Regions from separate parts of the Mesorhizobium sp. M7A.F.Ca.US.007.01.2.1 genome, predicted to be linked through region 2. Evidence: predicted binding sites of a transcription regulator. Region 2 holds the regulator's gene; each other region holds the start of a gene.
The links. Region 2 encodes PhoB, which activates phosphate uptake and scavenging genes when phosphate is short. Its sites were predicted from a motif close to TGTCATNNANCTGTCAT; they were not measured.

Region 1 (3,276 bases), on a different contig from region 2:
CATTCATCATCACCAGATGCTTGCCATGTTCCATGGCGCGCAGCCCGATCTCGGCGCCAACGGCGGGAACCCCGGTGGCGTCGATGACGACATCGATCAGATCATTGTTGATGACAAGGTCGGCGTCGTTGGTGACCGCGACCTTGCCGGCTTCCATCGCCGACGTCATAGCCGAAGCATTCGACACTTCGCGCGCATGCCCGGTTTCCTGGAAAGCGATATCGACGGCCTTGCTGGCAGCCGGCAGGTTCAGTTCGGAAATGGCGCCGATCTCGATGCCCGACATATGGGCGACACGAGTGACGATGTCGGTTCCCATCTCGCCCGAGCCGATCAGGCCGATGCGGATAGGCTTGCCCGACTTTGCGCGTTCCTCGAGATCGCGGGCAAGACCCGTCAACGAAACATTGGAAGCCATACCGCTCGTTCCTCCCATAATGCAGGCTTGTTCGATTGCCTGACGGGTATTGAACATCTGTATTTCTGTCAAGACTAATGTCCATATTTCCGTGCTTTTTGGACACTTTCACCGTAGTCCGGCGGGACGAGAAAGAGGCTGGGAAACCCGATGCCGCGCAGTCGCCGTCAGTGCGCGGATGGGCATCGGTTGGGATCGTTCAGTTCAGCAACGGCGCAGCCTGTTGCGCTGCCGTGCAATAGGCCGGCACATGCGACTGGCGGCATCTTGGCCCTCGCGGGAAGTCCTGCTCAGTGTCCCGCGAAGCCTGCCGGAGGCGGGCAACCCGCCGCGTCGATCGCAAAATCATGGAAATGCACGACCACGCCATCCGCATCAATTAAGATCACGGCATAGCCGGGTGCTTTTCTGCCAGCGCCCAGCGGCACCAGCAGGCAAACGGAACGCTTGGATTACCCTCTACTGTGCCGTCCAGCCGCCATCCATCGGCAAGGTGGTGCCGGTGACCTGCCTGGCCGCGTCCGAACACAGGAACAGCGTCAGCGCGGCGAGCTCGTCGACGGTGACGAATTCCTTGGTCGGCTGGGCGGCGAGCAGCACATCGTGCTTGACCTGTTCCTCGGTCATGCCGCGCGCCTTCATCGTGTCTGGAATCTGCCTTTCGACCAGCGGCGTCCAGACATAGCCCGGCGCGATCGCATTGACGGTGACGCCGTCGAGCGCTGCTTCGAGCGCTACCGTCTTGGTGAGGCCCGCAATGCCGTGCTTGGCCGACACATAGGCCGACTTGAACGGCGAGGCGACCAGCGCATGCGCCGAGGCGGTGTTGATGATACGGCCCCATTTGCGCGTCTTCATGCCCGGCAGTGCCGCCTTGATGGCGTAGAACGCGGCGAGCAGATTGATGCGGATGATGGCTTCCCACTTGTCATCGGGAAACTCCTCGATCGGCGCGACATGCTGGATGCCGGCATTGTTGACCAGGATATCGAGACTGCCGAAGGCAGCCTCGGCCTCACGCATCATGGCGCTGACCGCCGCGCCATCCATCATGTTGGCACCGGAATAGCGGCACTTGACGCCGAAATCCCTCTCGATGCCGGTGCGCTCCTGCTCGATGGCAGCCGCATCGCCAAGGCCGTTGATGGTGACATTGGCGCCTTCGGCGGCAAAGGCGCGGGCGATGGCCAGGCCGATGCCGCTGGTCGAGCCGGTGACGAGGGCGTTCTTCGAAGACAGGAAACCCATGATGATCTCGCAAGAGGTGGGAGGGAACGAACGGGGCCGCCTTTGTGCGCCGCACCATGACAGTGCCATAGCCATATGTCGGTGCGATTACAGGATTGAGACGGCCGTCGACAGGCCTCTTGGGCGGCTGTCCGGCGGCTGACACGGCACTGTCATGGTGCCGTGCAACATAATCCGGAGCGCATTCGCGCAGTCATTCCTGAACCAAAATGGGGCTACAGCCTTGCAGATCGCCGATGTCGTGAAGCGCGCCTATGCGATGCCGCTGACCAACCCCTCCTTTCCGCCCGGGCCGTACCGTTTCTTCAACCGCGAATACGTCATCATCACCTACCGCACGACGCGCGAGGCGCTAGAGGCTGTCGTGCCGGAGCCGCTGGAGATCGACGAGCCGCTGGTCAAATACGAATTCATCCGCATGCCTGACTCGACCGGTTTCGGCGACTACACCGAGACCGGCCAGGTCATCCCGGTGCGCTACAAGGGCCAGCACGGCGCCTACGTCCATTCGATGTATCTCGACGACGACGCGCCGATCGCCGGCGGCCGCGAACTGTGGGGCTTTCCCAAGAAGCTTGCCAATCCCAAGATCGTGCATGAAGGCGAGGTCATCGTCGGCACGCTGCACTATGGCAGCGTTCTGTGCGCCACCGGCACGATGGGCTACAAGCACAAGGAAGCCGATCACGGCTCTGTCCTCGCTTCGCTGGCCGCGCCCAATTTCCTGATCAAGATCGTCCCGCATGTCGACGGCACGCCGCGCATCTGCGAACTGGTCCGCTACCACCTCACCGACATCACGCTGAAGGAAGCCTGGACTGCGCCCGCCGCGCTCGATTTGCGGCCGCATGTCATGGCCGACGTGGCGCGGCTGCCGGTGCTCGACATCGTATCCGCCGTCCACTTCACCGCCGATCTGACGCTTGGGCTGGGCGAAGTGGTTCACGATTATCTCGCCGACCGCACCTGAGCTGCACAAGCCTTTCAGAGCCCAAACAGAAGTCGGAGACCAAAGCCGTGCTCGAACGCAATCGCAACAAGGAGGCCACCGCCACCATCGCGGAGATCTCGGCGCAGTATGACCGCGTCGCGCTGGTGTTTCAGGGAGGCGGCGCGCTCGGCGCCTACCAGGCTGGGGTGTACCAGGCATTGGCAGAGGCCGGCTGCGAGCCGAGCTGGCTTTCCGGCGTGTCGATCGGCGCCATCAATGCGGCGATCATCGCCGGCAATGAATCGAGCCGCCGGCTGCAGCGCCTCGAGCAATTCTGGCAGACGATTTCGGGTCGCAAGATCTGGGCCTATACGCCGGAAGGCGACATCTACCGTGATATCCGCAATCGCACCAGTTCGTGGATGACCATGGTCATGGGGCAGCCGGGCTTCTTCAAGCCGCGCAATCCTAACCCCTGGATGGAGCAGCCCGGCGCCGAGGGCGCCACCAGCTTCTACGACACGGCCGAGCTGAAGGAGACGCTGCAAAGCCTGATCGATTTCGACATCCTCAACGACGGCAAGAAGCGGTTGAGCGTCGGCGCGGTCAACGTCCGGACCGGCAACTTCGTCTATTTCGACACCGACAAGGTCCGCATCGAACCGGAGCACATCATGGC
Region 2 (3,276 bases):
CCTATGGGCCGCGCATCCACGGATTGGCCAAGCGCAAGGCCGACATGGATCAGATCGTCGAGTCCAGCCTGAAGAAGGCGGCAATCTGGAACGAGGTGAAGGACCGTTTGCAGGAACCTGGCACGGGTCTTTCCGGTGGCCAGCAGCAGCGCCTGTGCATTGCACGCGCCATCGCCGTGTCACCCGAGGTGATCCTGATGGACGAACCGTGTTCGGCGCTCGACCCGATCGCCACCGCTCGTGTCGAGGAACTGATCGATGAACTGCGTCAGAACTATACGATCGTCATCGTCACCCATTCGATGCAGCAGGCAGCGCGCGTGTCGCAGCGCACCGCGATGTTCCATCTTGGCTATCTGGTCGAGGAGGGCGCCACCGACAAGATGTTCACCACCCCCGACGACAAACGCACCCAGGACTACATCACCGGCCGGTTCGGCTGATCTCTGGCATATGAGGGACGAAGATCATGGGTGAACATACCGTCGCATCTTTCGATGAGGATCTGGAGCAGATCAGCCAGCTGATCCGCGACATGGGCGATCTCGCCCGCTCGATGGTCGGTGGCTCGACCAGGGCTTTGCTCAATTCGGACAATGCGCTGGCGCAGCGGGTGGTTTCCGACGACGCCATCATGGATGCACGCCAGCGCGAGCTGGACGATCGTGCCATCACGCTGATCGCCAAGCGCCAGCCAATGGCCAACGATCTGCGCGCGGTAGTCGGTTCGATCCGCATGGCCGGCGACCTCGAGCGCATCGGTGACCTTGCCAAGAACATCGCCAAGCGCGTCGGCACTGTCGGGCTGAGCGTCACGCCGCACGACCTTTCGCATTCGATCGACGCGATGGCGCAGCTGGTGCTGATCCAGGTGCAGGGGGTCGTCGACGAGTATGCCGCCGCTGACGCGGCAGCGCTTGCCACGCTCAGAAACAATGATGAACGCATCGACGTCAAATACACATCGGTGTTCCGCGAACTGCTGACCTACATGATGGAAGATCCGCGCAACATCACGGCGTGCACGCACCTGTTGTTTTGCGCCAAGAACCTCGAGCGGATCGGCGACCACGTGACCAACATCGCCGAAAATGCCTATTATGTTTTGACCGGCACGCAGTTGCCAGCCAATCGTCCGAAGCAGGACGAGACGGCAATGTCCGCGCCAGCGGCATGACAGGGGTGACCAGCCGATGATCGCGCCACGCATCATGGTGGTGGAGGATGAGGAGCCGCTAGGCGTGCTGCTCCGCTACAATCTCGAATCCGAAGGTTACCAGGTCGAGGTGGTGACGCGCGGCGACGAGGCCGAAATCCGGCTGCAGGAGAACGTTCCAGACCTTCTGGTGCTCGACTGGATGGTGCCTGCGGTTTCCGGTATCGAACTCTGCCGCCGGCTAAGGATGCGTCCCGAGACCGAGCGGCTGCCGATCATCATGCTGACCGCGCGAGGCGAGGAAAGCGACCGCGTGCGCGGCCTCTCGACCGGTGCCGACGACTATCTGGTCAAGCCTTTCTCGACGCCGGAGTTCATGGCCAGGGTCAAGGCGCTGCTGCGCCGGGCCAAGCCGGAAGTGCTGTCCAGCGTGCTCAAGGTCGGCGATATCGTGCTCGATCGCGAGTCGCACCGTGTCTATCGCAAGAAGAGCGAGATCCGGCTCGGGCCGACGGAATTCCGCCTGCTTGAATTCATGATGCGCCATCCAGGCCGCGTGTTCTCGCGCAGCCAACTGCTCGACAATGTCTGGGGCGAGACGATCTACATCGACGAACGCACGGTCGATGTGCATGTCGGCCGGCTGCGCAAGGCGGTCAACAACGGCCGCATGCCCGATGTCATCCGCACCATCCGTGGGGCGGGTTACGCCATTCGCGAGGACTGAACTCCCTCGTTTGAACTCACGCCACGTTCTTGCCGCCGAAACCGGATCTCGCCTGCACGCCCGGCGCAAAAATCTCCTGATCGACGAAGATCAGCGCCCGCATGGCGCAGCCTTCGCGGATCAGCGGCAGTTCGTTCGGCTCGGTGTCGAAGGAAATCGACTTGGAATGCTGGCCGCCGGCGGTCTGGGCAATCGCTTGCCGCAATGCCGGCTCGATCAGGTCGAAGGCGGCGGCGCTGACGCCGACCATGGCGACGGGGGCCGGATCGATCAGCGCGAACAGGCTGCCGAGGCCGTAGCCGAGCACTTCGCCGGCCTTGCGATAGGCTTCCCGTTCGGGTCCGTCCCTTTCGCGGGCGGCGGCAGCCAGGGCGCGCATGTCGGCATCGCTGACATCGGCGACGGGTTCTGCATCCTCGCCCATCTGCCGCGCGTTGCGCCAGATGGCATAATTGCCGGCATAGGCTTCGACGCAGCCGCGCCGTCCGCAGCGACACAGCGCCCCGTTCGGCCGATGAATCATGTGGCCGAATTCGCCGCCCGAGGAATGGGTGCCGGTGAACAATTCGCCCTTCAGCACCAGCCCCATGCCGATGCCGTGCGACAGGAGGATGGCGATGAAATCGTCGCGGTAACGATCGGGGTCGCGCCAGCGCAGCGCCACCGCCATCATGTTGCAGTCGTTCTCCATAATGGCGGGGATGCCGAACTCCTCTTCGAATATGTCGGCGAAGGCGATGTCGGTGTGCGGCGTGATCGGCGACCACAGCATGGAGCGGGCACGGGTGTCGGTGATGCCCTGGACGGCCAGCGCGATGCGGGCGATGCTGCGCACGTCCAGGTCGGGATCTTCCAGGCGGCGCCGCACGATTGCCGTGCACTCACCGATCAGCGAGTCGCGCGACATCGTCAGCGTGTCGAGCCGACGCTGTTCCTCGGATATTACCTGGCCGGCATAGTCGATGACGGCGACCGAGAGGAAGTTCAGCGACAGCACCACGGTCATTACCGCGGCCGCTTCCGGATTGAGGCTGAGGCCGACCTGCGGACGGCCGCGTTTGAGCGAGCCGGCCTCGCTCGGCTTGCTTTCGGTCAGGATGCCTTCGACGATCAGGTCGGATGAGATCGCCGAGATCGTCGAATGGCTGAGGCTTGTGGTTGCGGCGATCTCGGTGCGCGACGGCTGTCCGGCGCGGCGCACCGCCGCGATCACCATCGCGCGGTTGCGGCGGCGCAAATCGTCGTGGCGGATTCCGACCGACATGCTCTTTCATATCCTCCCGGTCGCCGCGGTTCTTCCTGCCCTGGAACGCTGTCGGTGACGCGGTCAAATACTGGCAGAAGCCGCGCGCCGTGTCATTTATTTATTCCGAGGCCCGAAAAAAATTCGAAA
Region 3 (3,276 bases), on a different contig from region 2:
GGTTTGCCACAGTAGTCGATGCTCCTGGCGATCAGCTCGACAGGAATGCTCGTGCCATCGCGACCGCTCAATTCGGCCTCCTGCGGCTGTTCGCCGAAGCCCGACATATCGGATCCGAAGAGATCGCCAAGCTGCATTCCGTTCAGGGTCGCTGTTGCTATGCCCGTCAGTGCCGCAATGCTGTCATTGGCACTGATGATGCGGTTGCCGTCGCAGACGATCAGCCCCTCCACGGCGGCATTGGCCAGGCCGTGCATGCGGTCGACCTCGAGCTTCTGGCGACGGAAGCGCAAATCGATCCACAGCGCCGATGCCGACAGAACCAGGATCACCAGTGTGGCGGCGGCGGCCGCGAAAGCCTGCGAGGTCGGCTCGATCGTGTATTCGGATATGACGATCGAGGGATCGGGGAAGATCGAGACGGCACCCATACCGATGAAATGCAGGGTGCAGATCGCCAGCGTCAGCAGCACCGCGCCGCCGGATGTCGCCTTCAAGGAGGGGCGGCGCTGCACGACACGCAGCGCCAGCGCCGCGAGCGTTACGCCGGCCAGCAGGGAAACGGCGACAAGCAACAGGTTCCACTCGATACGGCCCTGAACCTCGAACGCCGCCATGCCGATGTAGTGCATGGCTGCGATACCGCCGCCCAGCACGGCGCCGCCGACGAGATGATAGTCGAACTCATCCCGCAAGGTGGCGATCCACATGCCGGCTGCCGTCAAAGTGACCGAAGCAGCGAGCGAAAGCACGGAGAGTGCCGGATCATAAGCACTGGGTATGCCCGGTGTGAATGCGAGCATGGCGATGAAGTGCGTTGCCCAGATGCCAAAGCCGGTCGAAGTGGCCGCGATCATCAGCCAGGCAAGCCGGTTCCGATCTGTGGAACGGCTTATGTGCTGAAGCAGGTTGACAGCAGAGAAGCAGGAAATTCCGCAGATCAACGCGGCGAGTGCGACCAGTCTCAGATCATGTTCGTTGACGATACAATTGTAGACCGTCAGCATTTATTTCACCTGAGCTTTGGAAATAAACAGGGCAGCAGGATTGAGTAGCGCGTTGCCGTTGAAGGATCGATAAAGTCGGCTGCAACCTTGGCGTGTCTCTTCGGGTTGCTGCGGCTGCAATCAGGGCTGACACGCCGAAAGCCAGCTTGACGGTCCCGACGGTGGTTCCTGGCGCGCTTGTCGTCGCGCTAAGCCGGCTAACCGCATCGCTTCCCATGCCTCCAAGCGGAGGCGAGCGTTGCGTCAGGTAAAGGGTGAAGTTCGTCGATCTGCAACAAAACCGTTGTCTGATTGTCATGAGCGACACATATTGCCTTCGCGGGAGTGCCCCCTTTCGCCAATGACAAACGGGAGATGAAACATGAAGTCCTTCGGCTTCGCGGCCGGTGTTGCCGCTACCTTTATGACGCTTTCCTCAACCTCCGCTTTTGCCGTCACGCAGATCAGTTGGTGGCACGCCATGACTGGCGCCAATGCCGAAGTCGTCGACAAGATCTCCAAAGATTTCAATGCCAGCCAGAGCGACTATGAGCTCGTTCCGGTGTTCAAAGGCACGTATCCCGAGACGCTGAATGCCGGCATTGCCGCCTACCGCGCGGGCCAGGCGCCAGACATCATCCAGGTGTTCGACGTCGGCACCGGCGTGATGATGGCGGCCGAAGGTGCCATCAAGCCCGCAGCCGATGTGTTGACCAGCGCTGGAATGACCTTCGACAAGAGCCAGTATCTGCCAGGCATAGTCGGCTATTATTCGAAGCCGGACGGCACCATGCTCTCCTTCCCCTACAACTCCTCCTCGCCGATCCTTTATTACAACAAGGATATCTTCAAGAAGGCTGGTCTCGACGTCGATAGCCCACCCAAGACCTGGAATGAAGTGTGGGAAGACGCCAAGAAGATCAAGGCGAGCGGCGCGGCCGCCTGCGGCTACACCTCGACCTGGCTGACCTGGATACATCTGGAGAATTTCGCGGCCTGGAATGACGTGTCATGGGCCACCCAGCAGAACGGTCTGGCCGGCGGCGATGTCGAGCTCAAGATCAACGCGCCGATTTTCGTCAACCATTTCCAGGCGCTGGCGGACCTCGCCAAGGACGGCACCTTCAAATATGGCGGCCGCACCTCCGAAGCCAAGCAGATCTTCCTTGCGGGCGAATGCGGGATCATGACCGAATCGTCCGGCGGACTTGGCGATATCGTCAAGTCCGGCATGAATTACGGCATTGGCCAATTGCCGTATGACAGCGACGCCAAGGGTGCGCCGCAGAACACGACGCCGGGTGGCGCCAGCCTGTGGGTTTTCGCGGACAAATCCGATGAGGAATACAAGGGCGTCGCGGCCTTCTTCGCCTACCTGTCGAAGACCGAGGTGCAAGAATACCTGCACCAGAAGTCGGGTTATCTGCCGGTAACGCTGGCGGCTTATGAAGCGACCAAGAAGTCCGGTTTCTATGACAAGAATGTCGGCCGCGAGACCCCGATCCTGCAGATGACGGGTAAGACGCCGACCGACAATTCCAAGGGCGTACGTCTGCCGAATCTGCCGCAGGTGCGCGATATCCAGAACGAGGAGTTCGAGAAGATGCTCGCCGGCCAGCAGACCGCGCAGCAGGCGCTCGACAATGCGGTTACGCGTGGCAATGCCGCGATCAAGGAAGCGCTGGGGAATTAGAGCGAGCGCAGGTCCTTGCTCTACGGCGCACCTACCTGTCCCGCCGGGCATCTCCCCTCGGTGAGGGGAGTTTTGCCGTCCTTTGCGATTTCGCCAATGGTCGATGATGTCCAGTCCGAAACGCTCATCAAAGCCATCTTGGCGGAGAGGGGTGCCGCATGGTGCCCCCCGCCTCATCACCTCGGAGTGGCTCCGTGACCCCTCGCGTCGTGTTCCCCAACAAGGTCCTTCCCTACCTGCTTGTGGCGCCGCAACTGGCCATCACGCTCGTTTTTTTCTACTGGCCGGCCGGTCAGGCGTTCTACCAATCCATGCTCAGGCAGGATCCGTTCGGGCTGAGGACCAAGTTCGTCTGGTTCGCCAATTTCAGGAAAGTGCTTGCCGATCCGGCCTACCTGAACTCGATCAAGGTCACGGTGGTGTTTTCCCTTGCGACCGCTATCGTCGCCATGTGCGTGGCGCTCCTGCTGGCGGTCATGGCAGAGAAGGTGGTGCGCGGCAAAGGTCTCTACCGCACGCTCTTGATCTGGCCCTACGCGGTGGCGCCGGCGATTGCCGGTATGCTGTGGCTGTTCCTCTTCAACCCTTCGATCGGGT

Region 1: EN949_RS02020 (acetoacetate decarboxylase) is a predicted target of PhoB. The motif match lies at 1,742-1,758, and genes of this name have one in related genera.
Region 3: ugpB (sn-glycerol-3-phosphate ABC transporter substrate-binding protein UgpB) is a predicted target of PhoB. The motif match lies at 1,289-1,305, and genes of this name have one in related genera.

The regions. Positions count from the first base shown of each region.
Region 1 covers NZ_RZQP01000006.1:21,112-24,387, reverse strand. Annotated here, with positions in the region: gene EN949_RS02030 (NAD(P)H-dependent oxidoreductase) at 1-418, opposite strand, end outside; gene EN949_RS02025 (3-hydroxybutyrate dehydrogenase) at 878-1,666, opposite strand; gene EN949_RS02020 (acetoacetate decarboxylase) at 1,890-2,636, shown strand; gene EN949_RS02015 (patatin-like phospholipase family protein) at 2,684-3,276, shown strand, end outside.
Region 2 covers NZ_RZQP01000027.1:15,434-18,709, reverse strand. Annotated here, with positions in the region: gene pstB (phosphate ABC transporter ATP-binding protein PstB) at 1-443, shown strand, start outside; gene phoU (phosphate signaling complex protein PhoU) at 470-1,177, shown strand; gene phoB (phosphate regulon transcriptional regulator PhoB) at 1,194-1,883, shown strand; gene EN949_RS07745 (ROK family protein) at 1,900-3,147, opposite strand.
Region 3 covers NZ_RZQP01000119.1:1,336-4,611, forward strand. Annotated here, with positions in the region: partial or broken gene EN949_RS20705 (EAL domain-containing protein) at 1-1,007, opposite strand, end outside; gene ugpB (sn-glycerol-3-phosphate ABC transporter substrate-binding protein UgpB) at 1,369-2,679, shown strand; gene ugpA (sn-glycerol-3-phosphate ABC transporter permease UgpA) at 2,838-3,276, shown strand, end outside.